DNA from 3 places in the Micromonospora sp. CNZ322 genome. Region 3 is predicted to be linked to each of the others. Evidence: riboswitches for the same ligand, from Rfam matches in the RefSeq annotation. Region 3 holds a riboswitch; each other region holds the start of a gene.
What was found. Region 3 has a riboswitch for cyclic di-AMP ahead of FB453_RS19110 (C40 family peptidase). Riboswitches for the same ligand answer to the same signal wherever they lie in the genome.

Region 1 (9,777 bases), on a different contig from region 3:
GCCCACTGGGCGAGGTGATGCTGCTTCCACCCGGGCCGTCGAGTAGCCGCTCGACGGCCCGGGGCCGCTCTCGTCCGCCGGGTCAGTCGACCTCGCGCAGGACGCGTTCGAGCGTGGTCATCCGGGTCTCCATCCCGCCCAGCCGACCGTCCATCGCCGCGAGCAGTCGGGCGTTCTCCGCCTGGGCCTGAGCTGCCGTCTCGGCGAGCTGGCGGTAGTCGTCCGCCCGGTCCGCCTCGTACCGGGCCCGCCGGGTCTTGGCGAGCTGCACGACGGTCACCGTGACCACGCTGATCAGGAAGGCGAAGATGCCGATCGCGCCGACCACCTCGGTCCAGTCGTGCTCGCTCATCGCTGTGCTCCCGGCTGCTCGCCCGAGTCGGGCACTGTCAGCGTCTCGACCGCAGTCGCGATGACCGCGGGGGTGAGTGTGAGCACGAACGGCTCCACCTCGTAGTAGTTCATGGCCTTCCCGTCCTCCGACAACTCCAGGCGGGCGGTGACCAGCCCGGCCGCCGCCAGCTTCCGTAGGTGGACCTGCAACAGCGCTCGGCTGATGCCCAGTTGCCGGGCCAGCCCGCTGACGTACGCACGCTCGCGGGCCAACGCGGCGACGACCCGCAGCCGGTGCGGGTTGGCCAGGGTGGCCAGCACCCGGACCAGGTCGTCGCCGGTCGGCGGTGGAGCGCTGCTCATAACCAGCCCTTGCACATGCCAAGGAAAGTTAGCAGGTGTCGGCGTGCTGCGGTGCGGAACAGAAGCGGAATCAGGGGGATCTCAGGGTCGGCGAAGAGGCGGACACACAGCACGCCGGGCCGGTGATGATCACCGGCCCGGCGTGCGGGTTACGTCGTACGTCAGCTCTTGAAGGCGTCCTTGATCTTCTCGCCCGCCTGCTTGAGCTTGGCGGTGGACTGGTCAGTGCGACCCTCCGCCTCCAGCTGCTCGTTGTCGGTGGCCCGACCGGCGCCTTCCTTCAGCTTGCCGGTCGCGTCCTCGGTGGCGTTGTTGATCTTGTCGTCGAAACCCATTGCCAACCTCCATTGCGAGCGTCGCTACAACCACAGAGGTACCCCCACCGTCACCAGCCCAACCATCTCTGCGGCCGCCGACCCGCCGCCGGGCGCCGACACGGCGACGGACCGACGGTTGGCCGGAGCCGACCAGGGGAAGGGATAGCAGGGCAGACGCTGGAAGGGAGCAGTCGATGGACCAGTCATCGGCCCCGATCCTGGAGGCCCTCGTCGCCTACCGGGAACGCGGAGACATCAACTACACACCGCCGGGCCACAAGCAGGGTCGGGGCGTCGACGAGCGGGTCCTCGCGGTGCTCGGCCGCGACCTCTTCGCCGCAGACGTGATGACCAACAACGGCCTCGACGACCGGTTGCAGACCCACGAGGTGCTCAGCACCGCGCAACGGCTGATGGCCGACGCGGTCGGCGCCGAGCACGCCTTCTTCTCGACCTGCGGCAGCTCACTCTCGGTCAAGACACTGATGATCTCGGTGGCCGGCCCGGAAGAGAAGCTGCTGATCAATCGCAACGCCCACAAGTCGGTGATCTCCGGCATCATCATCGCCGGCATCCAACCGGTCTGGATCGAGCCCCGGTGGGACGAGGAGTTGCACCTGACGTACCCGCCGGGCGCCGACACGGTGGCCGAGACGCTGAGCGGTCACGTCGACGCGAAGGGCGTTCTGGTCGTCACCCCCACCGACTACGGCACCTGCGCCGACCTGGCCGCCATCGCCAAGGTCTGCCACCAGCAGGGCAAGCCGTTCCTGGTGGACGAGGCGTGGGGCGCGCACCTGCCCTTCCACCCCGACCTCCCGCAGTGGGCGATGGACGCCGACGCGGACGCCTGCGTCACCAGCGTGCACAAGATGGGCAGCGGCCTGGAGCAGAGTTCGGTCTTCCACCTTCAGGGTGAACGGATCGACCCCAGTGTGCTGAGCCAGCGCGAGGACATGCTCGGCACCACCAGCTCCTCGCCGCTGATCTACGCGGCACTGGACGGCTGGCGCCGACAGATGGTGGAACACGGCCATGACCTGCTTACCGCCGCTCTCGCCCTCGCACAGGAGACCCGCGAGGCCATCGACGCGCTTCCCGGCCTCACAGTGCTCGGTGATCGTCTCCTCGGCCCGGAGCGAGCCGCCGACACCGACCCGTTGAAGATCGTCATAGACGTCTCCGAACTCGGCATCAGCGGGTTCCAGGCAGTCGACTGGCTGCACCGCGAGCGGCACGTCAACCTGGCACTGGCCGACCACCGCCGGATGACCCTGGCCCTCACTCACGCCGACAGCCACGAGACCACCAGCCCACTGCTGGACGGCCTGCGGGCGCTGACCGAGGCCGCCGACCGGCTGCCCAGGGCCACGCCGACATCCGTGCCGACCCCGGACGAACTGCGGCTGGAACTGGCCATGCTCCCGCGGGACGCCTTCTTCGGCCGGGCCGAGCAGGTGCCGGCCGAACAGGCGGTCGGCAGGGTCGCCGCGGAGATGCTCACCCCGTACCCGCCCGGTGTGCCGGCCGTCCTGCCCGGCGAGGTGATCAACGAAGCGGTGGTCGAATACCTGCGTACCGGCCTGGCCGCTGGGATGAGCATCCCGGACGCCGCCGACTCGGAGTTGAAGACGGTGCGGGTTCACGCCGGCTGAGGCGTGCCGCAGGGCGGGCCGGGTGCCCGCCCTGCGGGCCAGGGAGGTCAGACGGCCGAACGGAACCGACGCAGCCGCAGACTGTTGGCCACCACGAAGACCGAGGACAGCGCCATCGTGGCACCGGCGATCATCGGGTTGAGCAGCCCAGCGGCGGCCAACGGCAGGGCCGCCACGTTGTAGCCGAACGCCCAGAACAGGTTGCCCCGGATGATGCCGAGCGTGCGTCGGGACAACCGGATGGCGTCCACCGCCGCGTCCAGGTCGCCCCGGACGAGGGTGAGGTCGGCCGCCTCGATCGCCACGTCGGTGCCGGTGCCCATGGCCAGCCCCAGGTCGGCCTGGGCCAGCGCCGGGGCGTCGTTGACCCCGTCACCGACCATGGCCACCGACCGTCCCTCGGCCTGGAGCCGCTTGATCACGTCGACCTTCCCGGCCGGCAGCACCTCGGCGATCACCTCGTCGACGCCCACCTCGGCGGCGACCGCGCGAGCCACTGTGGTGTTGTCCCCGGTCAGCAGGACCGGAGTCAGCCCCAGCCCACGCAACCGCGCCACCGCCGCCCGGCTTGTCGGCCGGACCACGTCGGCGACAGTGAGCACCCCCCGGGCCCGTCCGTCCCAGCCGGCGACGATCGCCGTACGGCCGGCGGCCTCCGCGTCGCGCACGGCCCACTCGACCTCCGGCGGTACGTCGATCTCGCGCTCGCGCAGCAGCCGGACCCGGCCGACCAGCACGGCCCGTCCGTCGACAGTGCCGGTCACCCCCAGCCCTTCGAGGTTGCCGAAGGCGGTCACCGGGGGCAGCGCGCCCCCATCGGTGGCAGCGGCCGCGACCGCGCGGGCGATCGGGTGCTCGGAGGCGGCCTCCACCGCCCCGGCGAGCCGGAGCAGCTCGGCCCGGTCCACACCGCTCGCCGGCACCACGTCCACCAGTGTCATCCGGCCGGTCGTCACGGTGCCGGTCTTGTCGAGCACCACGGTGTCCACCCGGCGGGTCGACTCCAGCACCTCCGGGCCCTTGATCAGCACGCCGAGCTGGGCGCCCCGACCGGTGCCGACCAGCAGCGCGGTCGGGGTGGCCAGGCCGAGCGCGCACGGACAGGCGATGATCAGCACGGCCACGGCGGCGGTGAACGCGGCGGTCGGGCCGGCCCCGGTGCCGAGCCACCAGCCGAGCGTGCCGACGGCGAGGGTGATGACGATCGGCACGAAGAACCCGGAGATCCGGTCCGCCAGCCGCTGCACGGCCGCCTTGCCGCTCTGCGCCTGCTCCACCAGGTCGGCCATCCGGGAGAGCTGGGTGTCCGCGCCGACCCGGGTGGCGGTGACGATCAACCGCCCACCCGCGTTGATCGTGGCGCCGACCACGCCGTCACCCGGGGCGACCTCGACCGGCACCGACTCACCGGTGAGCATGCTGGCGTCGACAGCGGAGGTGCCCTCGTCGACCACCCCATCGGTGGCGATCTTCTCCCCGGGGCGGACCACGAACCGGTCACCGACGGCGAGCCGGTCCACGGGGATCAGGGTCTCCACGCCGTCACGCAGCACCGTCACGTCCTTGGCGCCGAGGTCGAGCAGGGCGCGCAGGGCGGCGCCGGCCGTCCGCTTGGACCGGGCCTCGAAGTAGCGACCGGCCAGGATGAACACGGTGACCCCGGCGGCCGCCTCCAGGTAGATGTTGCCGGCGCCGTCGGTCCGGGTGATGTCGAAGCGGAACGGGTGCGTCATCCCGGGCATCCCCGCGTCACCGAGGAAGAGCGCCCAGAGCGACCAGCCGAACGCGGCCAGGGTGCCGAGCGACACCAGGGTGTCCATGGTCGCCGCGCCGTGCCGCAGGTTGGTCCAGGCGGCCCGGTGGAACGGCAGCCCACCCCAGACCACCACCGGGGCGGCCAGGGTCAGCGACAACCACTGCCAGTAGTCGAACTGCCAGGCCGGGACCATGGCCAGCAGGACCACCGGCACGCTCAGGACCACCGACACCCAGAGCCGGGTACGCGGTCCCCGCAACGGGTCCACCGGGGGTTCCGCGCTGGGCGGGGCCGGCAGCGCCGCCGTGTAACCGGTCTTCTGCACGGTCCCGATCAGGTCGTCCGGCGTGACCCCGTCGGCGTACCGGACGGTCGCCTTCTCGGTGGCGTAGTTGACGGTGGCGCTCACCCCGTCCATCCGGTTGAGCTTCTTCTCGATCCGGGCGGCGCACGCGGCGCAGGTCATCCCGCCGATCGCCAGTTCGATCCGGTTCGGCGCCTCAGGTAGCGGTCTGCTGGTGGTGGTCATCGTCTGGTCCCGTCAGTTGTGTCCGTGCCCGGGGGTGCCGTGGTCGGTCCCGCCGGTCGGTGCGGGTCCGCTCGGAGTGGGGACGTCTCCGGTCGGGGCGGCGCCGGCGACCACTGTGAACTCGGCGGTGTGCACCCTCCCGCCGTGTTGGAAGTCGAGGTAGAGCCGGTAGCTGCCGGCCGAGGGCACCTCGGCGAGGAAGGTGACGGCCGGACCGGGCCGGGTGCGGCCATCGCCGGGCGTCCCGTCCGGGTGCACGTGCAGGTACGCCAGATCACCCCGACGTAGTGCCACCAGGTGCCCGTACGCGCCCAGGTAGGGCTCCAGGTCGGTGACCGGCTGCCCGTCCCGGGTGACGGTCAGGGTCAGCGACGACGTGCGGCCGGGCTGCGGCGCACCGGTCAGGGTGACCGTGTAGCCGTCGACGGTGGTGCTGGTCGCTGGGGCGGGCAACGGCCGTTCGGTCAACTCGCCGGGGACGGTCACGTCCACGCCGAGGGTCAGCGACTCACCCCCGGTCGGGGCGAAGTCGGCGAACGCCCGCCACTGCCCGGGGCCGGCCAGCGGGGTGTCGACCCGCCAGGTGCCGTCCGGGGCAAGCTCGGGGTGGACGTGACGGAAGCCGGAGAGGTCCCGACGGGCGACGATCAGGTGCATCTGCTTGTCGTGCGCCACGTCGTAGCGGGTGACCGGGCGGCCGTCCGGGCCGGCGATCCGGAAGGCGAACTCGCCGGCCTGGGCGGCGACCGGTTGGAGGGTGTAGCCCTTGTCGGAGACGAGCAGGCCGCCGGGGAGCCGGTCGGCCGCCTCGTCGTGCTCGCCCGTCGCATGGGCGGCGTCGCCGTCGTGCCGGCCCTCGACCACCGGGGCGCGGTCGACCACCCGGCCGACCCCGTACGTCGCGCCGAACACCGCCGCGAGGCCCACGGCGAACCCGGCCAGTCTCGTCACGGTACGCACGCCGACCCGCCGATCACGCGTCGACGAGGTCGTAGCCGGCCTCGTCGACTGCGGCTCGGACAACCGCGGTGTCCAGCGGCTGATCACTGCTGACGGTGACCCGGCCGGCCGCTAGGTCGACCTGGACGTCACGCACGCCCGCGATGGCGCCGACCTCGGCGCTCACCGCGCTGACGCAGTGCCCACAGGTCATGCCCTGGACCTGGTACGTCGTGTTGACCATTGGATCGTCTCCTTTGCAGTACCGGTACCCGGTGGGGGTATCTCAACAGAACCGACCGTACCATACCCCCTAGGGGTACGCTATCCTGGTGGACATGACCGCACCCACCCCGATCCGCGGATACACCGCCAGCAAGGACCAGCTGCTCGCGCGGCTCCGCCGCGTCGAGGGGCAGGTCAGGGGCATCGAGAAGATGGTCGACGACGACCGCTACTGCATCGACGTGCTCACCCAGATCTCCGCCATCCAGGCCGCCCTCGACAAGGTGGCCCTCGGGCTGCTCGACGGGCACGCCCGGCACTGCATGCACGAGGGCGCCGCCGAGGGTCGGGCCGACGAGATGGCCACCGAGATGATGGCGGCGGTCGGCCGGCTCATGAAGCGCGGCTGACCGCCCGAGGTCCGCCGCGCGGGCGGTTCGGCCGCCCGACACTCCGCCACGACCTGCAGGCCCCGGGAGGGCTGGCTAGCATCTCCCACGATGGCCCTCCGAATGCCGCTGCGCAGTCGGGCACCCGCGCCGCCACGTCGTGGCGTCGCCCCCGGCCGACCGGGCCGAGCACTGACCGTCCGTGATCAAGCGGTCGTCAGGCAGCGATCCGCCCCGCCGTCCGCCGCGTTTCCACCGCAACGGTGAACCGCCAGGCCCGCTGACCCGTATCCCGCACCGGATCGTTGGGAGTCTCGCTTTGGGTTCCGACCACACTCACAGTGCTCCGTCCGCCCCACCAAGGGTGAGACGGATCCTCGTCGTGACGGTGGTACCCCTCTTCGTCGCCACAGTGCTGGCAGCGGTGCTGCTCTGGCCGCGCGGCGGGTCACCGCAGACCGATGGTGGCGCGGACGTGCCGCGCTACCCCGGCACCGTCACCCGGGTGGTGAGCGAGCCGTGCCCGCCGGTGCCGTCAGTTCCCGAGGGCACACCGAGGGTCGGCGACGGGCGGTGCGGCACTGTTGACGTGCGGGTGGACGACGGGCCGACCGCCGGCCAGCAGGTACGGACACCGGTGCCCGACGGGCCCGGCGCACCCCGGGTCGACGTCGGCGACGAGGTCATCCTGGTCGAGCTGGCCGACCCGACCGATCCCACCACCAGCAACTGGAACATCGCCGAGCACCAACGCGGCACCCCGATGGTGTGGCTGGCGGTGATCTTCGCGGCCGCGATCGTCGCGTTCGGTCGGTGGCGAGGCCTGGCCGCGCTCGCCGGACTGGCCGCCAGCTTCGCCATCCTGCTCACCTTCGTGCTGCCGGGCATCAGCGCCGGCAAACCACCGCTGCTGGTGGCGGTGGTCGGTGCGGCCCTGATCATGTTCGTGGTGCTCTATCTGACCCACGGGGTCACCGCACAGACCTCGGTCGCGGTGCTCGGCACCCTGGGCAGCCTCGTGCTGACCGGCGTGCTCGCCACCATCGCCACGGCCGCGACCCACCTCACCGGCTTCGGCAGCGAGGACGCCACCACCCTGTCAATGTTCCAGGGCGACGTGGACCTGCACGGCCTGCTGCTCGCCGGGATCATCATCGGATCGCTCGGGGTGCTCGACGACGTGACGGTCACCCAGGCGGCCACCGTCACCGAACTGGCGAACGCCAACCCCGGGCTGACCCGGTTGCAGCTGTACCGTGCCGCCACCCGGGTAGGCCGCGCGCACATCGCCTCCACTGTCAACACCATCGTGCTGGCGTACGCAGGCGCGTCACTGCCCCTGCTGCTCCTGCTCACCGCCGACTCGCGACCGATCGGGCAGATCCTCACCAGTGAGTTCCTCGCGCAGGAGATCGTCCGCAGCGCAGTCGCCACCCTCGGTCTGATCGCTGCCGTGCCGCTGACCACCGGGCTGGCCGCGGTGGTGACCGCCGCCGGGCGTACAGCTGCCACGGCATCCACCGACGCTCCCGCGCCCCGGCCCCAGCCGGACCGCAGCGAGGCACTGGCCGCACTCAGCTCACCGCGAACGGCCAGCTCCGACGAGCCGGCCCGGACGCGGACCGCACCCCCATCCGAGGCCACCGACCGGTGGCCGGAGTCGAACAGGAGCACGGATACGGCATGGTGACACTCCTCAGCGTGACCAGATCGGGCATCCACCCTGAGAACCGCGTCACTGGTCACTCAACGCTATGGCGAAATGACGCTTTTGGTCGGCATCCAGGCGTAGCTCACCCGGTCGACTCTCGGGTAACCTCGCTGCCGGTTACCGATGAAGGCGCGAAGCGGCGCCTGCGGTGCCACCGCCCAATCGCCAGCCGGCGAGCCGGGGACCCAGGTGCCTGGGGTGAATCCGCGTCAGCGGTAGGGGCCACTTCCGCCCCGAACCCGTCAGCTAACCCGGTCGGCGGTCGACGGAAGGGAACATTGTGACGGCACCCCTACGCCGCTGGTTGACTCCCGTGGTGGCCGTGATCGCCGCACTGACCGTGCTCGCCGGGCCGCTCCCGGCGCACGCCGCCCCGACGACCCCCACACCGTCCGGGCACGAGGAGGACGGCGAGCCCAAGCTGCTCAACGACGTCATCGAGCAGGCCAACCGCGACTACTCCGCCGCAAAGTCCAAGCTGGACAAGTCCAAGAAGCGGCAGGGCGAGTTGGCCGCAGAGGTCGACCGGGCAAAGGCCGACCTGGACGCGTTGGCCCCACAGGTCGGGCAGATCGCCGCCCAGGCGTACCGGACCGGCCGGATCGGCGCGGTCGCGATGCTGCTGGAGAGCGATGCTCCCGACTCGTTCGTCCAGCGCGCCGGGATGCTCGACGAGATGAACATGGTCAACGAGAAGAAGCTCTCCGAGGTCAACGAGGTGAAGGCCCGCGCCGAGCAGGCCAAGCTGGCCCTCGACACCGAGGTCCGCGAGCAGCAGAAGCAGACCGCCCTGATGGCGAAGCGCAAGAGCGAGGCCGACAAGGCGCTCTCCCTCGTCGGCGGCAAGGGTTTCACCGGCGGCCTGGTGGATGCCACCTCCAAGGTCGCGAAGATCGGCCCGGGTCGCACGGCCGACGGTGACTGGAAGCCCCAGTCGTGCAGCGAGAACGACCCCACCACGTCCGGCTGCATCACGCCGCGCACGCTGCACGCGTACAAGGAGGTCAAGGCGGCCGGCTTCAACCGGTTCGTCGGCTGCTACCGCCCTGGCGGGCCGTGGGAGCACCCGAAGGGCCGCGCCTGCGACTGGTCGCTACAGAAGAGCGGGTTCTCCCCGTGGCACAACAACGACACCCGGACGTACGGCAACAACGTCGCCGCGTTCCTCATCCGTAACGCCGACCGGCTCGGCATCTACTACGTGATCTGGAACCGGCAGATCTGGTTCCCGGCCACCGGCTGGAGTTCGTACAGCGGGCCGTCGAACCACACCGATCACGTCCACATGTCGCTGCTCTGACCCGCACGATCCCCGTCGAGGGCCGTTCCGCGTGACGCGGAGCGGCCCTCGTCGCGTCAGACGGTGGCAGGCGCGGCCGGGTCGGTCGACTCGGGTGATCCGGCCGGGATCTCCAACGTCGCGAGGCCGGCCGGTACGACGGCCACCGGGCGCACCGCTCCGGCGGCCAGCCGGTAGGACATTCCCACCACCGCGCACCGCTCCCGCGCCACAGCGTCGGCGAGCACGGGAGACTGCCCGAGCAACGTCTCGACGGTCTG
Region 2 (9,777 bases), on a different contig from region 3:
CCGCGTCGCCCGCGTTGGGGCGACGCGGTCCGCGCGTTAAGGTTCATTCCGTCGCCGCTCGGGCGGAACCTTCCGTTAACGCATCCCTGAGAGTGAGGATCCGGCAATGACGCAGGACCAGACCCCTGGCCCGGACGCCGAAGCGGAGACCCCGACGCCGTGGCGGCCCTCGCGGACAGTGGCGGTGGTTCTGGCCGGCGGCACCGGGACGCGGCTGGGGCTCGGCATCCCGAAGCAGCTGCTGAAGATCGCCGGTAAGCCGATCATCGAGCACACCCTCGCGGTCTTCGAGGCGGCACCGGAGATCGACGAGATCATCGTGCTGATGGCCACCGGCCACGTCAAGGACGCCCAGCAGATCGTCGAGAAGGCCGGCCTGCGCAAGGTCACCAAGGTGATCGAGGGCGGTGACACCCGCAACGCCACCACCCGGATCGCCCTGGACGCGGTCGGCCCGGAAGACTGCAACATCCTCTTCCACGACGCGGTACGCCCGCTGCTCAGCGGCCGGATCGTGCGCGAGTGCGTCAACGCGCTCTGGAGTTACGACGCCGTGGACGTGGCCATCCCCTCCGCGGACACGATCATCCAGGTCGACGACAACGACTGCATCACCGACATCCCGGTGCGCTCCCGGCTGCGCCGTGGTCAGACCCCGCAGGCGTTCCGCTCCCCCACGATCCGGGCGGCGTACCAGATCGCCGAGGACGACCCGGACTTCGCCGCCACCGACGACTGTGGCGTGGTGCTGCGCTACCTTCCCGGCACCCCGATCAAGGTGATCGACGGTTCGGACGAGAACATCAAGGTCACCCACCCGGTCGACGTGCACCTGGCGGACAAGCTCTTCCAGCTCGCCGCCGCGCAGGCGCCCCGACTGACCGACCACCGCAGCTACAGCGAGGAGCTGACCGGCCGGACCATCGTGGTGTTCGGCGGCAGCTACGGCATCGGCCACGAGTTGGCTGAGCTGGCCCGGCGCTACGGCGCCCAGGTCTTTCCGTTCAGCCGTTCCAGCACGGGCACCCACGTGGAGCGGGCCGAGGACGTCGAGGCCGCGCTGACGACCGCCTTCGAGGCCACCGGCCGGATCGACCACGTGGTGGTCACCGCCGGCATCCTGGAGAAGGGCGCCCTCGCCGAGATGGACGAGGAGACCATGGACCGGGTGCTCCAGGTCAACTTCGTCGGCCCGGTGACCATCGCCCGCCAGGCCCTCCCGTACCTGCAGCAGACCAAGGGCCAGTTGCTGCTCTACACCTCCAGCTCCTACACCCGGGGCCGGGCCCGCTACGCGCTCTACTCGGCCACCAAGGCCGCCCTGGTCAACCTCACCCAGGCGCTCGCCGACGAGTGGGCCGACGTGGGCGTCCGCGTCAACTGCATCAACCCGGAGCGCACCGCCACGCCGATGCGGACGCGGGCCTTCGGCGAGGAGCCGGAGCACACCCTGCTCGCCGCGGAGGCCGTCGCCCAGTCGTCGCTGGACGTGCTGATCTCCGACCTGACCGGTCAGGTGATCGACGTACGCCGGGCACCCGGTGACGGGCCCACGCCGAGCGTGCCGGCGCAGTCCGGGTCGGGTCGGGTCGAGACGCCGGCCGGCGCGACGTCCGCGAACTGACGCCGACGGCTGCGGAACCACGAACGGAGCGACATGCGCGGCGACCTGGTCCGAAAACTGGCCGCCCGGTGCCTGACCACCGGGTTGGCCGTGCTGGCCTTTGTCGTGCTGGCGCTGACCGACGCCACCGGCTGGGGGCTGGCGTTGGCCGTCGCCGCGCTGGCCGCCTCGGCCGCCGAGCAGCGGATCCGGCCCGGCGCCGACCTGGTGGCGGAGACCACGTTGATCGCCGCGGCGATCCTGGTCGGTTACTCCCGGCGGCTGGACGACGGGCTCAACCTCGCGCTGGTCGCCACGGGGCTGGTCCTGCTGGGGCTGGTGCTGCTGGTGGGGCCGCTGCGCACCGCCGGCGGTCTGGAGATCCGGGCGGCCAACCTGCCGGTACGCGCCTGGACGCCGCTGATCGCCGACCGGCTCGGCACGGCCCTGCTCGGGCTGCTCGCCGCCCTGGCGCTCGCCGCCGCGCTCGCCCTGCCGACCGGTGTGGCGCTGGCCGCCAGCCTGCTGGTCGGCGGGGGCGCCGGTGCGGTCGCACTGGACCTCGCCCGGCGGCGGTTCCGGCCGCGGGCCGGTGGCGGGTCGGTGACCGCCGCGCTGCGCCAGCACCAGCCGGAGTTCCTGCTCTACTTCTCCGCGCCTCCCGGCTCGGAATACCAGGTCACCATGTGGCTGCCGTACCTGGAACGGATCGGCCGGCCGTTCCTGGTCGTGCTGCGTGAGCCGGAGTTCCTGGCGCCGATCGCGGCAGCCACCGACGCGCCGGTGGTCTACTGCCCCACCCTGCGGGCGATAGACGAGGCGTTGGTGCCGAGCCTGCGGGCGGCGTTCTACGTCAACCACGGTGCGAAGAACAGCCACTGCGTCCGATTCACCCAGCTCACCCACATCCAGCTGCACCACGGCGACAGCGACAAGGCGCCGAGCGCCAACCCGGTGTCGGGGATTTTCGATCGGATCTTCGTGGCCGGACAGGCGGCGATCGACCGGTACGCCCGCGCCGGAGTGCAGATCCCGGCGGACAAGTTCGTGGTGGTGGGTCGCCCACAGGTCGAGTCGATCGAGGTACGCCCGGAGCCCGCGAAAGGGTTGGCGCACCCGACGGTGCTCTACACGCCGACCTGGACCGGGCACCACGCCGACGCCGACTACTGCTCGCTGCCGGTGGCCGAAAGCCTGCTGCGCCGACTGTTGGAGCGCGGCGCGACGGTGATCCTGCGGGCCCACCCGTACACCGCGCAGAACCCGGCATCAGCCCGACAACTGGGCCGCCTGACCGAGTTGCTCGTCGCCGACCGGGCCCGCACCGGCCGCCAGCACGTGGTCGGAGCGGCGGCTCGGGAGCTGAGCCTGACCGAGTGCGTCAACTCCGCCGACGCGCTGGTCTCCGACGTGTCCGGCGTGATCTCGGACTTCCTCTACTCCGGCAAGCCGTACGCGGTCACCGACATGGGCGACGAGGGCGACCGGTTCGTGGAGCGGTTCCCGCTGGCCGGGTCGAGTTACGTGCTGCGCCGGGACATGTCCAACGTGGACGAGGTGCTGACCGCACTGCTGGACACCGATCCGCTGGCCGAGGCCCGCTGGGCCACCCGCCGCCGCTACCTGGGTGACTTCCCGGCCGAGTCGTACGCTGAGGCGTTCCTGACCGCTGCCCGCCGGGAGCTGGCACCGGCTGAGACACTGACCGCGTCCACACCGGCGTAGGGCCTGTTTCATAAGGGCGGTCGAGCCGAGGCCGGCCGCCCTGACCGCTCAGCGGTACGGGTCGAGCAGCGCCAGCACCGCTGCCGGGTCCTCCACGTGCGCGTTGTGCCCGAGACCGGGCAGCGTGGCGACCGGTACGCCGTACTCCTTGAGCTGTTCGTCGGTGACCATCGGATCGTTCTCCCCGCGCGCCAGCACCACCGGCACGTCGGTCGCCGCCAGAAGCGCGGCCAGGTCGGGCTCGCCGACGGCGAAGGCGGTCGGGTCCATGGCGAGGCGCCACCGGCCGTCAACCTGGCGCAGGCCGGCGTCCACCACCGGGTGGTCCGGCGGGACCAGGCCGGCCAGACCGGAGACCCGCAGGTAGCGGCGAGCCGCCTCGGTGCGGCTGGCGAACCAGCTCACCGGGCGGGCGGCGACCTCGGCCGCGCGGGTCAGCTCAGCGGGTGACCAGAGCGCCTTGATGCCCAGCCCGACCACCGCGTCCACCGGCGTTCCGGCGTCGCGGGCGGCCAGCGCCAGGCCGACCACCCCACCCAGCGAGTGTCCGAGCACGACCAGCCGGTCGTCGGGGGCGAGGGCCTGCGCGACCTGCTGGGCGAAGCCCGCGAAGGAGTACGCCGGCAGCGGCGACGCCCAGCCGTGGCCGGCGAGGTCCGGTGCCAGCCACCGCCCGGGCCAGTGCTGCTCAAGGTACGGGGCCCAGGGCAACCACACGTCCCCGGTCGCTCCCATGCCGTGCAGCAGCAGCAGAACCGGCCTGCGGCCGGCGTGACCACCCGTCTTCTCCACCACGGCCGCAGTCTCCCACGGTTCACGGCCAGGTACGAGAGCCGTCGATGACGGACCGCGCTGACAAACGCCGCGGGCGCCGGCCCCTTGTGGGAGACGGTGCCCGCGGCGGTCAGCGTGCCCGGGTCAGGCGGAGTAGCCCCGGCTGGTGATCCAGTTGGCCAGGTCGATCGTGGTGATCCAGTACGACGGGTCGGCCGGGTTCGCCGAGTCGGCGATCCGTACGGTGCGACCGTTGTCCTTGTAGCCCACCACGGCGATGTAGTGCCCGCCGCCGTAGGAGTGCCAGCCGCCGTCGGTGTCGGTGGCGTCCCCGACGACGTTGGCCACCACGCCCCGGCCGTCGGTGATGGCCTTCACCACGTCGGCCTGGAGGCGGTCCATCTGTGCCGGGCTGGGCGCGCCGGGGAACATCCGGGTCCGGTACGGGGAGCCCTTCACCTCGGCGTTGAGCACCCGGGTGGTGTCCTCGGCCGAGTTGGTGCCCATCTCGGTGGTGCCCAGCTCGGCGCCGAGCTGCTCCTGGGTGCGGTCGATGCCGGCGGCGCTGAGCGCGTTCCGGGTGGCCGCCGGGCCGCAGTTGTAGTACGTGTTCTGCGCCTCGTAGTCGTAGTCGAGCACCTTGGTCGCGGGCGGCTTCGGCCGCTCTGGCTTCCGGGTCAGGTCGGGGTTGCTGCTGGCCTTCGCGGCGGGCGACGCGGCGCTGGTGGCCGGGGCGGCCGTGGTCGGCACGGCGCTGGCCGAGGGGGACGCGTCCCGAGCCTCGCCGCGGGAGGCGGCGACGTCGCTGCGCATCTCGGCGACAGTGGTCGCGGTGCGCTGGCCGGCCGGGGCGTCGTCGGCAGTGGTGAGCAGGGCGCCGGTGGTGGTGGCGATCGCGAGGGCCGCGGCGGAGGCGGCGACGATCTGGTACGGGCGCTCGGTGGCGAGACGGCGGAGCTGACGCTGCAGGGTGTGCTTCACGGGGTCCTCCACGGATCGGGGGGAGAGCGGCACCCGGGGCCGGACCGGCATCCGGGCAGGCGCCAGCGCGCGGACCGTGGTCCGCGGATGGTGAACCGCTCAGGGGAACGCCCGGCGCGGCCGGGCGGGGAAGGCGATGACCCGGGAGGTCAGCTCACCGTGACTGGACGAATGAGCGGGTGCACCGCCGCGCCGTGGAGGCGAGGGAACAACCGAGGGGTGGAAAGGTGCTGCACGAGGATGGGACTCCTTCCGACACCGCCTACCGGGTTAGCTGACGGATTCGGGCGGGAAGACGCCCTACCGCGGGCCGTGGCTCGCGGATTCACCCCGGACTTACTGGTGGGTCCCCGGTTCGTTGATCACGATTAAGCGGGTCGATGCGGCGTCGCGTCTTGCGATCGGTTACCGCACCGGACGGGACGACACTACTGGCGTCTCAACCCCCTGCCAAGCCAGGTTCACCTGCGTAAACCCCCATCGGCGCGACAATTTCTGCGTGTATTGGCGATGATGTGACTCGATGGGACAACCGGTTACGGCGACGCCTGCGGGCGACAACCGGACAGGCCGCAAAAAACGCGACCACAATCGCGGGAACAATCCCGCCGATCGTGCCGGCCGTCCCATTTCGCGATCAGGTGACCGGCCTCACATCACGGATTGGGCTCAACCCACCCGGGCCGGGCGCCACCGTGCCACGACGGCGGGACGCAGCGCCCCGGCCACCGTGCGGCGCGCGGGGACCAGGGTCGGGCGGAGCCGGGCCGCCGCCGCGTACGCCTCCTCGGCGAGGGCACGAGCCGACTCGGCGGCCAACTCCGCGTCGCGCCAGGCGGCCCGCTCACGGTCGGCGGCCACCTGGTAGTCGGCCAGCCGCGCATCCCGGACCACCCGGCTGATCAGCACCTCCTGCTCGACCGGGTGTCGCCGGGGATCCCAGCCGCGCCGGTGCCCGAACACGTCGCCGAGCTGCGCCATGGTCAGGTCGCCCCGCCAGTACGCCGCCATCGCCGCCCGGTGCAGATAGCGTTCCCGGGCGGCGTACTCGGCGGGGGTGTGCCGGGTCTGCGGGGTGGGCAACGCCCCGGCGCCGGCGAAGCGACGCGCGGCGGTGTCCGCCTCGTCGTACCGGATGCTGGCCTGCTCCAGCTGCTCCTGAGCAGTCAGCCAGGCGGCACGCCACCGCTTGGCGGTGGTGGCCGCACCGGCCGCGGCGACGGCCACCTCCTCGGCGTAGCGGCGCATGTCGACGGCCTCGGCGGCGGCCAGCTCCCGAGCAGTGGGCCCGGCCGGGAGCGGGTCGTCAGTGGGCCGGTCCCGTTCGGGGCGGGCGGCCAGCACGGCGAGCAGGCCCAGGGTCAGCAGGAACAGCGTCGACCAGATGGCGGCGGCCTGCGGCACCTCGGTCACGAACTGGTAGAAGACGACGGTCTCCATGGTCGGCACCTCGGGGAGAGAGCAGTGCGATGGGGAGCCGCGCGACCAGCGGGCCACGGCGGGCCACGGGTCGGCGGGTCAGGGAGCGGGTGGGTCGACAGGGAGCGGTGTCGGGACGGTCGTCCCGGTGGCTCAGCGACCGGGTGGGGCCCGGGAAACCCGACCGCCCGCTGCGTCGACGAGGGACAGCCGGTCGGATTCGGCCGCACGGACCGGCAGCACGCCGGCCGCGATGGCGCCCTGATCGCCGGGAAGCGCCACCAGCGTGTCGACCGACCATGTCGGGACCGGCTCCTCGGCGGCCTCCGGCGGTATCGCCGGGCCCGGGCGGGCCGCACTGTGTGCCTCGCAGTGCCGGTAGCAGGCCGCCAGCGACCCGACGGCGACCGAGGCCGGCACGGCGCTCGACGTCGGTACCGGGCCGGGTGTCGGCGTGGCGGCCGTGGCCGGGCCTGCGCCGAGCGCCAGGGCCGCGACGACGGCGAGGCTGGTCAGCACCCGAGTCGCCCAGCGCGCCACCCACCACAGCGGACAGGTGAACGCGACCGGAAGCACGTCCCCACGCTACCGTCGCGCCGACCCGGGCGCACCGACCACGGGCGTGTCGGATCACGCCGCGCCGGCCCCGTTGACCAGGGTGGACGTTGTCAGCGCAGGTCGACGTACGTTGATCGACCGCCGACCCGACCGACCTCGTCGGCAGGTCCGTCGACCTCTTCGCGGGCGCTGCTCGCGGGGTCTCGTGCGTCGTCGTCGCCGGCCGCGCGTTGTCGGGGGACGGGCGCCGGACGGGCCACACGGCGCGGCGCGAGCCGGCGCATCATCGGGGTTTCGACGAAGCGGTGCAGCAGCCCGGCGAGGATCAGGTTCGCCGCCAGGAAGCCGAGCACCACGGCCGGGCCACGCCAACCTGCGAAGCCGATCCCCCAGGTTCCGCTCCAGCGCAGCACGCTCGTCATCACCAGCACGTGCACCAGGTAGAAGGCGAACGAGACCTCACCGAGCCAGACCACCGGCCGGGACCGCCACGGCGAGCGCCGACCCCGCACGTCCGCGTCCGCGGCCGCCGTGATCACCAACAGGTACGCGACCGCGAGCAGCGTGGTCCACAGCTCGGCGCGGATCCACTGCGCGGCCGCCACCCAGGTGACCAGGAAGATCCCGCTGGCCACTGTCAGTCCGGGACCGCGCCAGAGCCCCCGGCGCATCAACTCGGCCGCCACCGCGCCCAACCAGAACTCCAGCGACCGCACCGGCGGGAAGATCTGGGTGAACCACCAGCGGCTCACCTCCGGCACCAACTCCTGCGCCGGCCAGAGCGCGAGGATCAGCAGCGGCAGCGCGACGATCAGCGCCCAGAGCAGCTTCGGCCGGGCCCGGCGCAGCAGTGGCAGCGCCAGCGGCAGACAGAGGTAGAAGAAGAACTCGCAGGACAGCGACCAGCTGACGGTGTTGATGCTGTAGAACCAGCCCGGCCGGGGGTCCCACGCCTGCAACAGCAGCAGGTTCTCCAACGCGGCCGCCGGCAGGACCGGGTCGGCGAACCACCAGGCGACCACCAGCGTCGCCGCGAACAGCACCAGGTGGTTCGGGTAGATCTTGGCGATCCGCCGCCGCCAGAAGGTACGCCGGGAGTCCCCCTCCCGGGCCGACCAGACCAGCACGAACCCGCTGAGGATGAAGAAGAACTGCACCCCGGAGAGGCCGAGGGTGAACAGCGCGTCGATGACGGCCTTGTAGTCCGGCTCGGCGATGATCCGCATGGTGCCGGCGTGAAAGCCGAAGACCAGCAGCGCGGCGATCCAACGCAGCCCGGTCAGCGAGGGCAGCCGGGGCGGGGCGGGTGCTGGCCGGGCGGCCGACGTCGCGGCGACGCTCGTCATGCCGGGATCCCGGCGCTCGGCAGGGTCACCAGCACGGTCGTAGCCTCCTCGTCGCGGCGTCGGACGACGCGACGGCGACGCCCACGACGACCCGGCAGGGCCGCACCGAGGCACCCTACCGGGTCACTCCCGGGTGAACCGGACGCATCCCACCCGCCCCACGAGCCCGCGATCCCCGGGTCCGAAAACGCCCATCGGCCGGCGTTAACCTTCCGCTGGGCGGGAGTTCAGAGAGTCCACCATCGGCGGCAACGTCAGGTTCCGGGGCCGGCCACCCGGGTCGTCGAAGGTGGCGGACGTGGTCAATGAGCCGACGCACGCACCGCTGCTGAGCATCGTCGTGCCCGTGTACGGCGTCGAGGCGTACCTGTACCAGTGCCTCGAGTCGATCCGGGCCGACATCCCGGCGGGCGAGTCGGACGCGGTCGAGCTGATCGCCGTCGACGACGCCTCCCCGGACGGCTGCGGCGACATGCTCCGCTCGTACGCGGTGAGCCGCGACGGCGTGCGCGTCGTGCACCTGAGCAGCAACGTGGGTCTGGGGCTGGCCCGCAACGCCGGGCTCGACGTGGCCACCGGCCGGTACGTCTGGTTCGTCGACAGCGACGACTGGTTGCCACCGGGCACGATCGCGGCGGTGCTGGACCGGCTGCGCCAGCACCAGCCCGACGTGCTGATGCTCGACCACCTGCGGATGCACGAGGACGGCCGGCGGGAGGTCGACGCGAGCAGCCCGCTGCTGCGCGGGATCACCGGCGTCACCCGGTTGGCCGACCAGCCGCAGCTGCTGCGGGTGCAGCACACCGCCTGGAACAAGGTGGTCCGCCGGGACTTCATGGACGACTTGGAGCTGCGGTTCTTCCCCGGCTGGTACGAGGACATCCCGTTCAGCCACCCCCTGCTGATCGGGGCCGAGAAGATCTCCGTGCTGGACCGGGTCTGCTACCTGTACCGCCAGGGCCGCCAGGGCGCCATCACCTCCACCCGCAGCGGCCGGCACTTCGACGCCTTCGCCCAGTACGAGCGGCTGATGGACTGGGTCGCCCGAAAGCACCCGGACGAGCGGTTGCAGGCCGAGCTGTTCGAGCTGATGATCAGCCACTACCTGGTGGTGGTGGGCAACGACGGCCGGCTGCACCCACACCTGCGGCGCGACTTCTTCCACCGGGCCGCCGCGCACTACCGTCGCTACCTGCCCACCGGCGGCTACCCGCTGCCCCCGGGAGTGACCGGGCTCAAGCACCGCCTCGTCGGGCGGGGTGACTGGGTGGCGTACTCGGCGCTACGCCAGGCCCATCGGGTCGCTGGTCGCCTGCGTCGACCCGGCCCGGCGGTCGGCGCCGACGGCGGTTCGCTCGCCGCCGACGAGGA
Region 3 (9,777 bases):
AGCACCACCGCCGAGGAGCCGCGTGGCGCGCAGGGCACGCCCGGGGTGACGCAGCCGGTGAACGCCGGCTGGTTGGTGGTGTAGTCCGGGTCGATCCGGACCATTCCGGTGGCCGGGGTGCCGGTGTCCAGTCGAGGTGCGTGCAGCAGGTCGAAGTAGTGCGTCCAGTCCCAGTACGGGCCCGGATCCCAGTGCATTCCCCGCACTGTCGAGGGAATGGTGCCGGGCACGTTGTCGTGGCCGATGATGTGCTGGCGGTCCAGTGGGATGCCCAGCCGCAGCGCCAGGTGCCGGACCAGCTTCGCCGAGGTCCGGTACATCGCCTCGGTGTACCAGGTGCCCTGCGCCGCGAAGCCCTCGTGTTCCAGCCCGATCGACTTCGCGTTGACGTACCAGTTGCCGGCGTGCCAGCCGACGTCCTTGGTCTTCACGTGCTGCGCGATGTGCCCGTCGACCGAGCGCAGCGAGTAGTGCCAGCTCACGTAGGTCGGGTCCTGGACGAGTTTCAGGGTCGTGGCCCAACTCGCCTCGGTGTCGTGGATGACTATGTACTCGATCTTCTGCCGGGCGGGTCGATCGGAGAGGTCGTGGTTGCCGTAGTCCCCGTCGCCGAACGCTTCGTAGGGCGCCGGGATCCACTCGCAGGAGATGGTGCGGGGGCACTCCACCCCGTCCGGGCGGGCCAGGCGGCGCAGGCCCAGCCGGTCCAACCAGGAACGCTCGGGCCGCACCACACGGGCCGGCAGGGTGATCCGCTGGCCGTCGTCGGTCACCCGGACTTCGCCCGCGCCGATGGTGGTGAAGACCTCGTCGGCGAAGGCCGCCGCGGCGTCGGCGCTGTCCGCGCCCGAGTAGCGGGCGACCGCGCCGTACCAGGCCGCCGGGTCGGTGTCCGCGCCGACCGGCGCGCCCAGATCCCTCTGGTACGCGCTCAGCAGCGCAGCCCCACCCCGGATGTTGAGGCCCGCGTCGGTGCGCAGTGCCTCGGGGGTGGCGCCGGTCAGCGTGGCGGCGGTGTCGACGGTCTGCAACGCGGCGGTGGACGGCGCGGGTGCCTCGACCGGCCGGGGCGCGGGCACCCGGGTGGGACGGGAGTCGTCGCCGCGTGGGTCCTCGGCACCGGCGTCGTGGTGGCCGCGCCCGGGTAGGGCGGCCACGTGCCGGGCGTCGGTCAGGTGCATCGGGCCGTAGCCGCCACTGGTGCTCGGTGTGCCGGCGTTGGTGTCCCAGCGCGACTCCAGGTAGGAGACGCCGAGCAGCACGACGGCCGGCACGCCGTACTCGGTGGCCGCTGCGGCGTACTGCTGCTGGCGGTCGGTGGTGGGCGCGGCGGCGGCCGGGTCGACGGAGAGTGGCACAGTGGTCGCGGCGGCGATCACTGTGACGGCGAGCAGCGCGCGCCAGCCGGTCGACAGGGTTGGATGGTGCATCGAACCCCCTAGATTCTCGCGGAGTGAGGTCAGGTCACCATCGCGCCGTCCGGGAGGTCGCGTCAATACCTTTCCATCTATCGAAGCATGCGGAAAGAATTCTTCACACACGGTCGGTGACCTAGTCCAATCCGTACGGAGTGTCACTGCCGCACGGGTTGCGGATCGGTAACAAGCGTCTCTACTCTGGTCATTCGTCGGCCCGACAGCAGCTCCGCCCAGCCCGGGCGGTAACGGACCGACACCGCCGAGTCGTTTCCGAAACGAACCGGGGACCCAGGTCCCTCGGGGTGAATCCGCAGCCACTGCGGTAGGGCGCCGACTTCCCGCCCGAACCCGTCAGCTAACCCGGTAGGCGGTCAGGAAGAAGGAGTACGGAACCCCGGTGGCACTCCATGCCCCGCGGCCGTCGTCCGAGCGGTCGGCATCAGCCGGCCCGGCGTCGATCGTGCCGCGCCCACGCTGGTCCCGCTTCACCACCGCACTCGCCGCGCTGGCCGGCATCGCCGTCGTTCTGACCGGCAGTGCCACGGCGGCTCACGCCGACCCGTCCGTCGCCGAGATCGAGCGCCAGATCGACGCCGACTGGAACAAGCTCGAACCGATCATCGAACGGCACAACGCCACCCGCACCGACCTCGCCGCGAAGCGCAAGCAGGCCGACGCGCTGGCCGCCCGGATCACTCCGCTCGAGCGCCAGGTCGACGCCGCGATGAACAAGGTCAGCGCCCTGGCCGTGCGCGCCTACATGGGTGAGAACGTCTCGACCGTCAACGCGATGCTGGGTAGCCGGTCGCCCAGCGAGGTGGTCGGCCAGCTGGAAATGCTCGACCGCTTCGCGCACAACCAGCAGAAGGACGTACGCCAGGTGGCCGACCTGCGCGACCAGTTGGCCGCGCAGAAGGCGCCACTGGACGAGATGGTGGCCCAGCTGAGCCGCACGGAAGCTCAGCTGGCGGCGAAGAAGAAGCAGATCAACGACGAGATCGACCGCCTACAGAAGTTGCGCCTCAAGGTGTACGGCAGCGGCGGCGGCGGTCCGCTGCGCCCGGCGCCCTGCCCGGGCAGCTACCCCGGCGGCGCCGCGGGCACCGCTGTCAAGTTCGCCTGTGCGCAGATCGGCAAGCCCTACGTCTGGGGTGCCGAGGGCCCGAACTCGTACGACTGCTCCGGGCTGATGCTGGCCGCCTGGGCGAAGGCCGGCGTGTCGCTGCCGCACAACGCCGCCGCACAGAGCCGGGTCACCAAGAACGTCAGCAAGGGAGACCTGCGCCCCGGCGACCTGGTCTTCTACTACAGCGACATCCACCACGTCGGCATGTACGTCGGCGGCGGCTGGGTGGTGCACGCCTCGCAGGCCGGCCAGCCGGTCAAGATGAAGAAGGTCGACGACGGCCCGATCCACAGCTATGGCCGTCCAGGCTGACCCCGAGTGATCGAAGGGCCCGTCGCGATCGGTCGCGGCGGGCCCTCGTCGTCTCGGTTCTAGCTCAGCGGGTTGGCCAGGTGCGCCAGTGCTGCCAGGCGCGGCTGGGCGTCGGCCCCCGCTGGCCCTGGTAGCGCGAGCCGTAGACCACCGAGCCGTACGGGTGCTCGGCCGGTGAGGAGAGCCGGAAGATGCAGAGCTGCCCGATCTTCATGCCCGGCCACAGGGTGATCGGCAGGTTCGCCACGTTCGAGAGCTCCAGCGTCACGTGACCGGAGAAGCCCGGGTCGATGAAGCCGGCGGTGGAGTGCGTGAGCAGCCCGAGCCGGCCCAGGGAGCTCTTGCCCTCAAGTCGGCCGGCGAGCTGGTCACCCAGCGAGATGACCTCCAGCGTCGAGGCGAGCACGAACTCCCCCGGGTGCAGCACGAACGGCTCGCCGTCGGGGACCTCGACCGCCGAGGTCAGGTCGTCCTGCTGCATCGCGGGATCGATGTGGGTGTAGAGGTGGTTGTTGAAGACCCGGAACAGCCGGTCGAGTCGGACGTCGATGCTGGACGGTTGGACCAGGGTGGGCTCGAACGGCTCCAAGCCCAGCGTGCCGGCCTTGATCTCGGAGACCAGGTCACGGTCGGAGAGCAGCATCGGACCACCATAGCCGCGTAGCCAAAAGTGCCCGGATTCGGTGCCGGTGACCAGCGCGTCGAGGTCGCTGCTCGTACATTTGTTCGATAGAATGCCCACATGGCTTCCTGGTCCGAATTCGCCGCCGACGAGCCCCGACTCGCCGACGGGATCCGCGTTCTCCTCCAGCAATACGGGCCGGGCTTCGGCTATCTGGCCACGGTCCGTGCCGACGGCGGGCCCCGCGTCCATCCGGTCTCCCCGGTCATCACCGCCGAGGGGCTGTTCTGCTTCATCATCGACTCGCCCAAGCGCCGCGACCTCGAACGTGACGGCCGTTACGCGCTGCACTCGTTCCCCGCGGAGGAGAGCGACGACGAGGCGTACGTGGCGGGGCGTGCCCGTCCGGTGACCGATCCGGTCCTCGTGGCGCAGTTGGCGCACAGCGCCCGGGCCGAGCCGCAGGTCGACTGGCGGCTCTTCGAGTTCACGGTCGACGTGGCCATGCTCACCCGCCGCGAGCAGCACATCGCTGGCATCCCGGGCCTCGCGCCGGGTCGGCCGGCCGTTCGGGTCTGGCTCGACCCAAACGCCCCGTCGGCGGTGGCCGCGCCCCTCGCCGTCCCGCAGGCCCGCCCGACCCGCCTCAGCCGTGACGTCCAGTGCACGGCCGCCTGACCACGGCCGGAAGATCATCGGTGCCGGCTCCGTCGTAACGGAGCCGGCACCAGGGCACCCGTACCAGACCGCCGCCCGCCGCCTGCGGTGATCAACTCGACTTCAAGAAAATCGCGGTGTCCCAGCGCTCCGGATGCCCCGACTTCCAGAAAGCCGAGTGGATCAACCCGGGCGGAGCGGTACGGGGACACCTGCGGCCGGCGGGGGTACCTGGGTGCACGGGTTCGACGACTCGGGTACAGTGGTGCCGCTTGCGGGTGTAGTTCAATGGCAGAACATCAGCTTCCCAAGCTGACAGTGCGGGTTCGATTCCCGTCACCCGCTCCACTGCGAAGGCCCTGATCAGGACGTGAGTCCCGGTCAGGGCCTTCGATGTTCCTGGACCACGAGCACCCGGCGGCCCAGCAACGGGACCACGTGCCGGGCCTCAACTTCTCACTGGGGCCGCTTCGAATCCCGTACCAGCCGGCGCAGATGGTGTGTCGCTCAGCGGGATCTCGCAGACGGTGCGCCAAGGGCTGACGTCCGGCGTTCCGGCGATGAGCCGGACCCGGTCGACGGCTGTGCGGATCGGCAGGTGTGCGGAGATGGTTTCCGCGGCGTGGCTCAGCGTGGGCTTGGCGGCGTCGTGACCGATGGTCAGGTGTGGCACCACGTCACCGTGCGCCCCGGCATAAGGCGGCGCCTCGGGAAACTGTTGCCACACCGCCGCAGTGAGCTGCCGGAACGGGCGATCTGGCTGCGGAGCAAGCCAGACGACCGTGTCACCAAACCAGCCGACGTGCGTCAGTGCGACCTCGAACCGCGGTATCCCGGCAATGGTCTCGCGCAGCACCGCCAAGACCTGCTCATCGATCTGCTGCGGGGGCAGGAACGGGTAGAGGACTGTCACGTGCGCTGGCACGCCCCACCCGGCGGCCCGGTCGAGCGATGCCCGGAACCGGCCCACCGCCTCCTCGGCCTCGGGTATCGGCACGATGAGGGCCGTCTGTGTCGGTTCCATCCCCGCAGTTTCCAACGACGATGGGTGCCGGTCCACCGGATTCGCAGCCCGCCGCAGGAGGACGCCGCACCCACAGAACGGCATCGAGCTCGGCCAACAGCAGAGTCGACGGGCGTGGTGTGCAAGCTCCCGTTCTCAGTCTCGGGACCACGTTCGTGCGGCGAGGAAGGACGGCCCTATCGGTAGTCGGCGAAGATCCGGCGTTCCACGCCGTCGACGGTGATCGGGCCGCCGTGGGGAAGGATCCACTGTGGTTTGGTGTGGCCGAATGGGACCCCGACGCAGACGACCGCCTCGGGGTTGTATCGGCTCACCACGTCGACGACAGTGTCGCGCTGCTGCTCGCGTAGCCGTGCCCGATCGGCGGCCGGGGGTCGACGGGTGTGGTCGGAGACCGGCGGACGGGCGACCAGGACCGCGTCGACGGCGCTGAGGAAGCCGCGTTCACCCAGTGATCGGACGATCCAGCCGACTTCGCGTGCGGGGAGAAGTTCCTCCGACGTCTCGATGATCAGCACCCCACCGTGCAGGGCCTCCGGGGAAAAGGGGAAGCGTCCCGCCGTCAGGATCCACTGGATGACCTCCAGGCAGCCACCCCAGGTGGGGCCGGTGACCGCGCGGGGCGGCCCGTACCAGCTCCACGGCTCCGTCGGTTCGCGCTCTCCGAACGACTTCAACGCCTGCGGGTCTGCCCAGTCGATGCCGATGTCCTCGGACTCACCCGGGTCGGTGATCTCCAGCCGTTCCCCGGTGAGCAGTGCCGCCCGCAGCGACCGGACGTGGATGTCGTCGACGGCAGGCCCGGGGCCGAGGTGCACCTGGGAGGATCCGCCGTAGAAGCTGGCGATGCCGAGGCCACAGAGCCAGTGGTGCAGGTTGGTGTTGTCGCTGGTGCCGAGGAACGGCTTCGGGTCGGCGCGGGCCAGGTCGCCGTCCAGGTGGGGGATGACGGTGATCTGGTCGTCGCCGCCGATGACGGCGAGAATGCCGCGTACCTGGGGGTCCGCGAAGGCGGCGTTGATGTCCGCCGCCCGCGCTGCCGCGCTCGCACCCACCTGGCGGGTGGTGGGGTATTCGACCGGGACGAGGCCGGTCAGGTCGGCAAGCCGTCGCATGGCCTGCTCGTGGATCCCGGGATAGGCACCGGGCGCAGCGAAGGACGGCGAGAGGACCGCGAGGTGGTCCCCCGGGCGTGCTTTCCGAGGACGAACGAACTCATGCGCCATGTCGAGATCCAACAGGTCGGCCAGCCGGTGCGCATCTCATTTCGGAACGGGCTCCAGGAGCTTCACGCGTTTCTCCTCCGCCCCGACAGCCGCTGGCGGGCGACACGGACGCTTCTCATGTTCATGGCAAGATCTGCCAGGTGCAGGTCGGGATGCTTGGTCCATTCGAGGTTCGCACGGACGTCGGCACCCTCATTGACGTGCCGGGCGCGCGGCTGCGCGGGCTGTTGACCGCCCTCGCGCTCAACCCGGGCCACGTGGTCCCGAAGGGGACCCTCGTCGACTGGATCTGGGGCGAACATCCGCCCTCCGACGCGGCGAACGCCCTGCACCGCCTGGTTTCCCGGCTGCGGAAGGCGCTGCCGGAGGGGTCGATCGAGGGACAGACGGACGGTTACCGGTTGCTGGTCGGACCCGACGTCGTCGACGCCGTACGGTTCGAACGCCTCGTTGGCCTGGCTCGCGATGACGAGGGCCCGCAGCGGGTACGGCGGCTGCGCGAGGCCCTCGACCTGTGGCGCGGTGCGGCGATGCAGGACGTCGGTCTTGTCGACAGCATCGCGCTCGACGCGGCGGTCACCCGATTCGACAGGCTGCGTCTGACCGCCCTGGAGGATCGCTTCGACGTGGAGGTCAGCCTCGGCCGCGGGCCGGAGCTGGTCGCGGAGCTGACCGACCTGGTGGCCGCGCACCCGGTGCGGGAACGGCTGGTTCTCGCGTTGATGCGGGCCCTCGCGGCGAGCGGCCGAGACAACGAGGCGCTGCTCGTGTATCAGCGCACGAGCGAGGCCCTGGCCGACGCGCTGGGCGTCGATCCCTCACCGGAACTCGCGGCGTTGCACGTCGCGCTCCTGCGGGGTGAGGTGCAACGCCGCGAGGAGAACCGGAAGACCAACCTTCGCGCCGAGTTGAGCAGCTTCATCGGTAAGGACGAGGCCGTCGCCGAGGTCGGCGCGCTCGTCGCCGAACACCGGCTCACGACCCTGATCGGGCCGGGTGGCTCCGGGAAGACCCGGCTGGCCACGGAAACCGCGCGCAGAATGCTCGACAACCTGCCGGACGGTGCCTGGCTGGTCGAGTTCGCCGCCATCGGCGCGGACGGTGACGTCGTGCAGGCGACGCTCACGGGGCTCGGACTTCGGGACGCTCTGCTCGGCGAGGCACCGAGCATGGAGTTGATCGACCGGCTCGTCGCCGCGATCCGCGAGCGGGAGGCGCTGCTGATCCTGGACAACTGCGAGCACGTGATCGAGTCGGCGGCGGTGCTCGCCGACCGGCTGCTCGGGGAGTGTCGGCGACTGCGGATCCTCGCGACGAGCAGGGAACCGCTCGGCATCACTGGCGAGGCGCTCTGGCCGGTCGCGCCACTGGCCTTGCCGGACGTCGACGCCGACCCCAGCGAGATCGAAACCTCTCCCGCTGTCCGGTTGCTGCGGGACCGAGCGGTCGCGGTGCGGAGGGATCTGGTGGTCGACGATCTCACGTTGTCGACGATGGCGCGGATCTGTCGGGCGCTGGACGGGATGCCGTTGGCGATCGAACTGGCCGCCGCCAGGTTGCGCACCATGTCCATCGACCAGCTCGCCAGGCGGCTCGACGATCGGTTCCGTCTGCTGACCGGCGGAAGCCGTACCGCGTTGCCCCGGCACCGAACGCTGCGCGCGGTGGTCGACTGGAGTTGGGAGCTGCTGACCGACGCGGAACGGGCGGTCCTGCGCCGGCTCTCGGTGTTCTCGGGCGGGGTGAGTCTGGAAGCGGCCGAACGGGTCTGCGCCGGCGACGAGGTCGAGCCGGAGGACGTGCTCGAACTGGTCACCGCGCTGGCCGAGAAGTCGCTGTTGGTCGCCGAGGGCGACGAGACCCTGCGCTACCGGATGCTCGGCACGATCAAGGAGTACGCCGCGCACCGCCTCGTCGAGGCGGGGGAATCGGACCTGGCGCGCCACGCGCATCTGACGTACTTCACCGAACTGGCCGAGACCGCCGAGCCGCAGCTTCGCCGCGCGGACCAGGTGAAATGGCTCGCCGCTCTCGAAGTTGAGCACGACAACATCGGTTCCGCGATGCGCGGGGCCCTCGCCGCCGGTGAAGCGCCCGCGGCCATGCGACTGGCCGCGGGCGCCGGCTGGTACTGGTGGCTCGGTGGCCACCGGACCGAAGGCATGGAGCTGATCACGGCGGCCACTGAGACGCCTGGTGAGGTCAGCGACGAGATCCGGGCCACTGTGTACGCGCTCGTCGTGCTCTTCGTGAACTCGGGACCGGGCGACGAACACCATGCGGCGGAGTGGATCCACAAGGCGTACGAGTTCAGCCAACGCAGTCACGGCAGCCACCCGGGGATGGCGCTCGTCGTCCCGCTGGAACGCATGTTGCGAGCCCCGGACGCGATCCTGGCCGCATGGGAACCGCTGCTGAACGACGAGGATCCCTGGGTACGCGCACTGGCCCGGTTGCAACTCGGCAAGATGCGGATCATCTTCGGCCAGGACGGTCGGGATGCGGAGGCGTATCTCGTGGCGGCGCTCGCCGAGTTCCGGGCACTCGGCGAACGGTTCGGGATCTCCTTCGCCCTGACCGAGCTGGCGGAGTTGATTGCCGTACGCGGTGAGTTCGCCGGTGCGTGCGAGCACTACGAAGAGGCCGCCGCGGTCGTCACCGAGGTCGGCACCGTCGAGGACATCATCCGGATACGGTCCCGGCAGGCTCAGCTGTACTGGTTGCTTGGTGATGAGGAGTCCAGCGCGGCTGTCATGGCCGAGGCGCGGCGATGCGCGGCGCGGGTCACGTGGCCGGGTGCGTTGGCAGTGCTGGCCCTGTCACAGGCGGAACTCGCTCGCTGGCGTGGCCATGCCGACGAGGTGGCCCGCCAGGTCGGTGTCGCGACGACAGTGTTGCGCGACGAGGCGGAGCAGGCGCACATCCGCGTGGTGACTCACGACCTGCTCGGTTATGTCGCGGACGATCTCGGTGAGGCGCGCAGACACCATTCCTTGGCCTGCGAGGCGGCAGCCGCGACGGGACACGCGCCCTCGATCGCGCGGGTACTCGTCGGCGTCGCGGACCTGGCGCTGCGCCGTGACCAGCATGAGCAGGCCGCGCGGCTGCTCGCCGCGAGCACCGGTGTGCGCGGACGGCAGGATCATTCCCAGCCGGATGTGGCCCGGATCGAGCGGGAAATACGGCGCCGCCTCGGCGAAGCGAGCTTCGCAGAGGCGGCGCGGGAAGGCAGTCGGACGGACTGGAACCGGTTGGTAGCGGTCACGCTCGCTTCGTGAACGTGGATCGCGCCCACAGGTAGCCGACGAGAGCGATGCCGACGCACCAGACGAGGGCGGGGATCAGGTCACCGCTGGACGGCGTTCCGTTGAGGAACCCCCGCAGGGTTTCGA

Region 1: linked by a shared signal. The riboswitch ahead of FB453_RS04745 (coiled-coil domain-containing protein) and the one ahead of FB453_RS19110 (C40 family peptidase) in region 3 are both predicted to bind cyclic di-AMP.
Region 2: linked by a shared signal. The riboswitch ahead of FB453_RS16705 (C39 family peptidase) and the one ahead of FB453_RS19110 (C40 family peptidase) in region 3 are both predicted to bind cyclic di-AMP.

The regions. Positions count from the first base shown of each region.
Region 1 is NZ_VITD01000001.1:1,011,012-1,020,788, forward strand. It holds gene FB453_RS04700 (hypothetical protein) at 83-352, opposite strand; gene FB453_RS04705 (ArsR/SmtB family transcription factor) at 349-696, opposite strand; gene FB453_RS04710 (CsbD family protein) at 858-1,031, opposite strand; gene FB453_RS04715 (Orn/Lys/Arg family decarboxylase) at 1,208-2,668, shown strand; gene FB453_RS04720 (heavy metal translocating P-type ATPase) at 2,716-4,953, opposite strand; gene FB453_RS04725 (hypothetical protein) at 4,966-5,913, opposite strand; gene FB453_RS04730 (heavy-metal-associated domain-containing protein) at 5,927-6,136, opposite strand; gene FB453_RS04735 (metal-sensitive transcriptional regulator) at 6,231-6,527, shown strand; gene FB453_RS04740 (YibE/F family protein) at 6,826-8,196, shown strand; cyclic di-AMP (ydaO/yuaA leader) riboswitch at 8,363-8,493, shown strand; gene FB453_RS04745 (coiled-coil domain-containing protein) at 8,498-9,517, shown strand; gene FB453_RS04750 (carbonic anhydrase) at 9,574-9,777, opposite strand, start outside.
Region 2 is NZ_VITD01000006.1:172,544-182,320, reverse strand. It holds gene FB453_RS16720 (bifunctional cytidylyltransferase/SDR family oxidoreductase) at 107-1,624, shown strand; gene FB453_RS16715 (CDP-glycerol glycerophosphotransferase family protein) at 1,658-3,328, shown strand; gene FB453_RS16710 (alpha/beta fold hydrolase) at 3,377-4,123, opposite strand; gene FB453_RS16705 (C39 family peptidase) at 4,247-5,095, opposite strand; cyclic di-AMP (ydaO/yuaA leader) riboswitch at 5,328-5,468, opposite strand; gene FB453_RS16700 (hypothetical protein) at 5,753-6,523, opposite strand; gene FB453_RS16695 (hypothetical protein) at 6,656-7,078, opposite strand; gene FB453_RS16690 (acyltransferase family protein) at 7,171-8,406, opposite strand; gene FB453_RS16685 (glycosyltransferase) at 8,705-9,777, shown strand, end outside.
Region 3 is NZ_VITD01000007.1:289,881-299,657, forward strand. It holds gene FB453_RS19105 (peptidoglycan recognition protein family protein) at 1-1,430, opposite strand, end outside; cyclic di-AMP (ydaO/yuaA leader) riboswitch at 1,666-1,802, shown strand; gene FB453_RS19110 (C40 family peptidase) at 1,816-2,856, shown strand; gene dcd (dCTP deaminase) at 2,921-3,499, opposite strand; gene FB453_RS19120 (pyridoxamine 5'-phosphate oxidase family protein) at 3,599-4,156, shown strand; tRNA gene FB453_RS19125 (tRNA-Gly) at 4,410-4,483, shown strand; gene FB453_RS19130 (2'-5' RNA ligase family protein) at 4,584-5,174, opposite strand; gene FB453_RS19135 (LD-carboxypeptidase) at 5,336-6,274, opposite strand; gene FB453_RS19140 (BTAD domain-containing putative transcriptional regulator) at 6,526-9,663, shown strand; gene FB453_RS19145 (ABC transporter permease) at 9,647-9,777, opposite strand, start outside.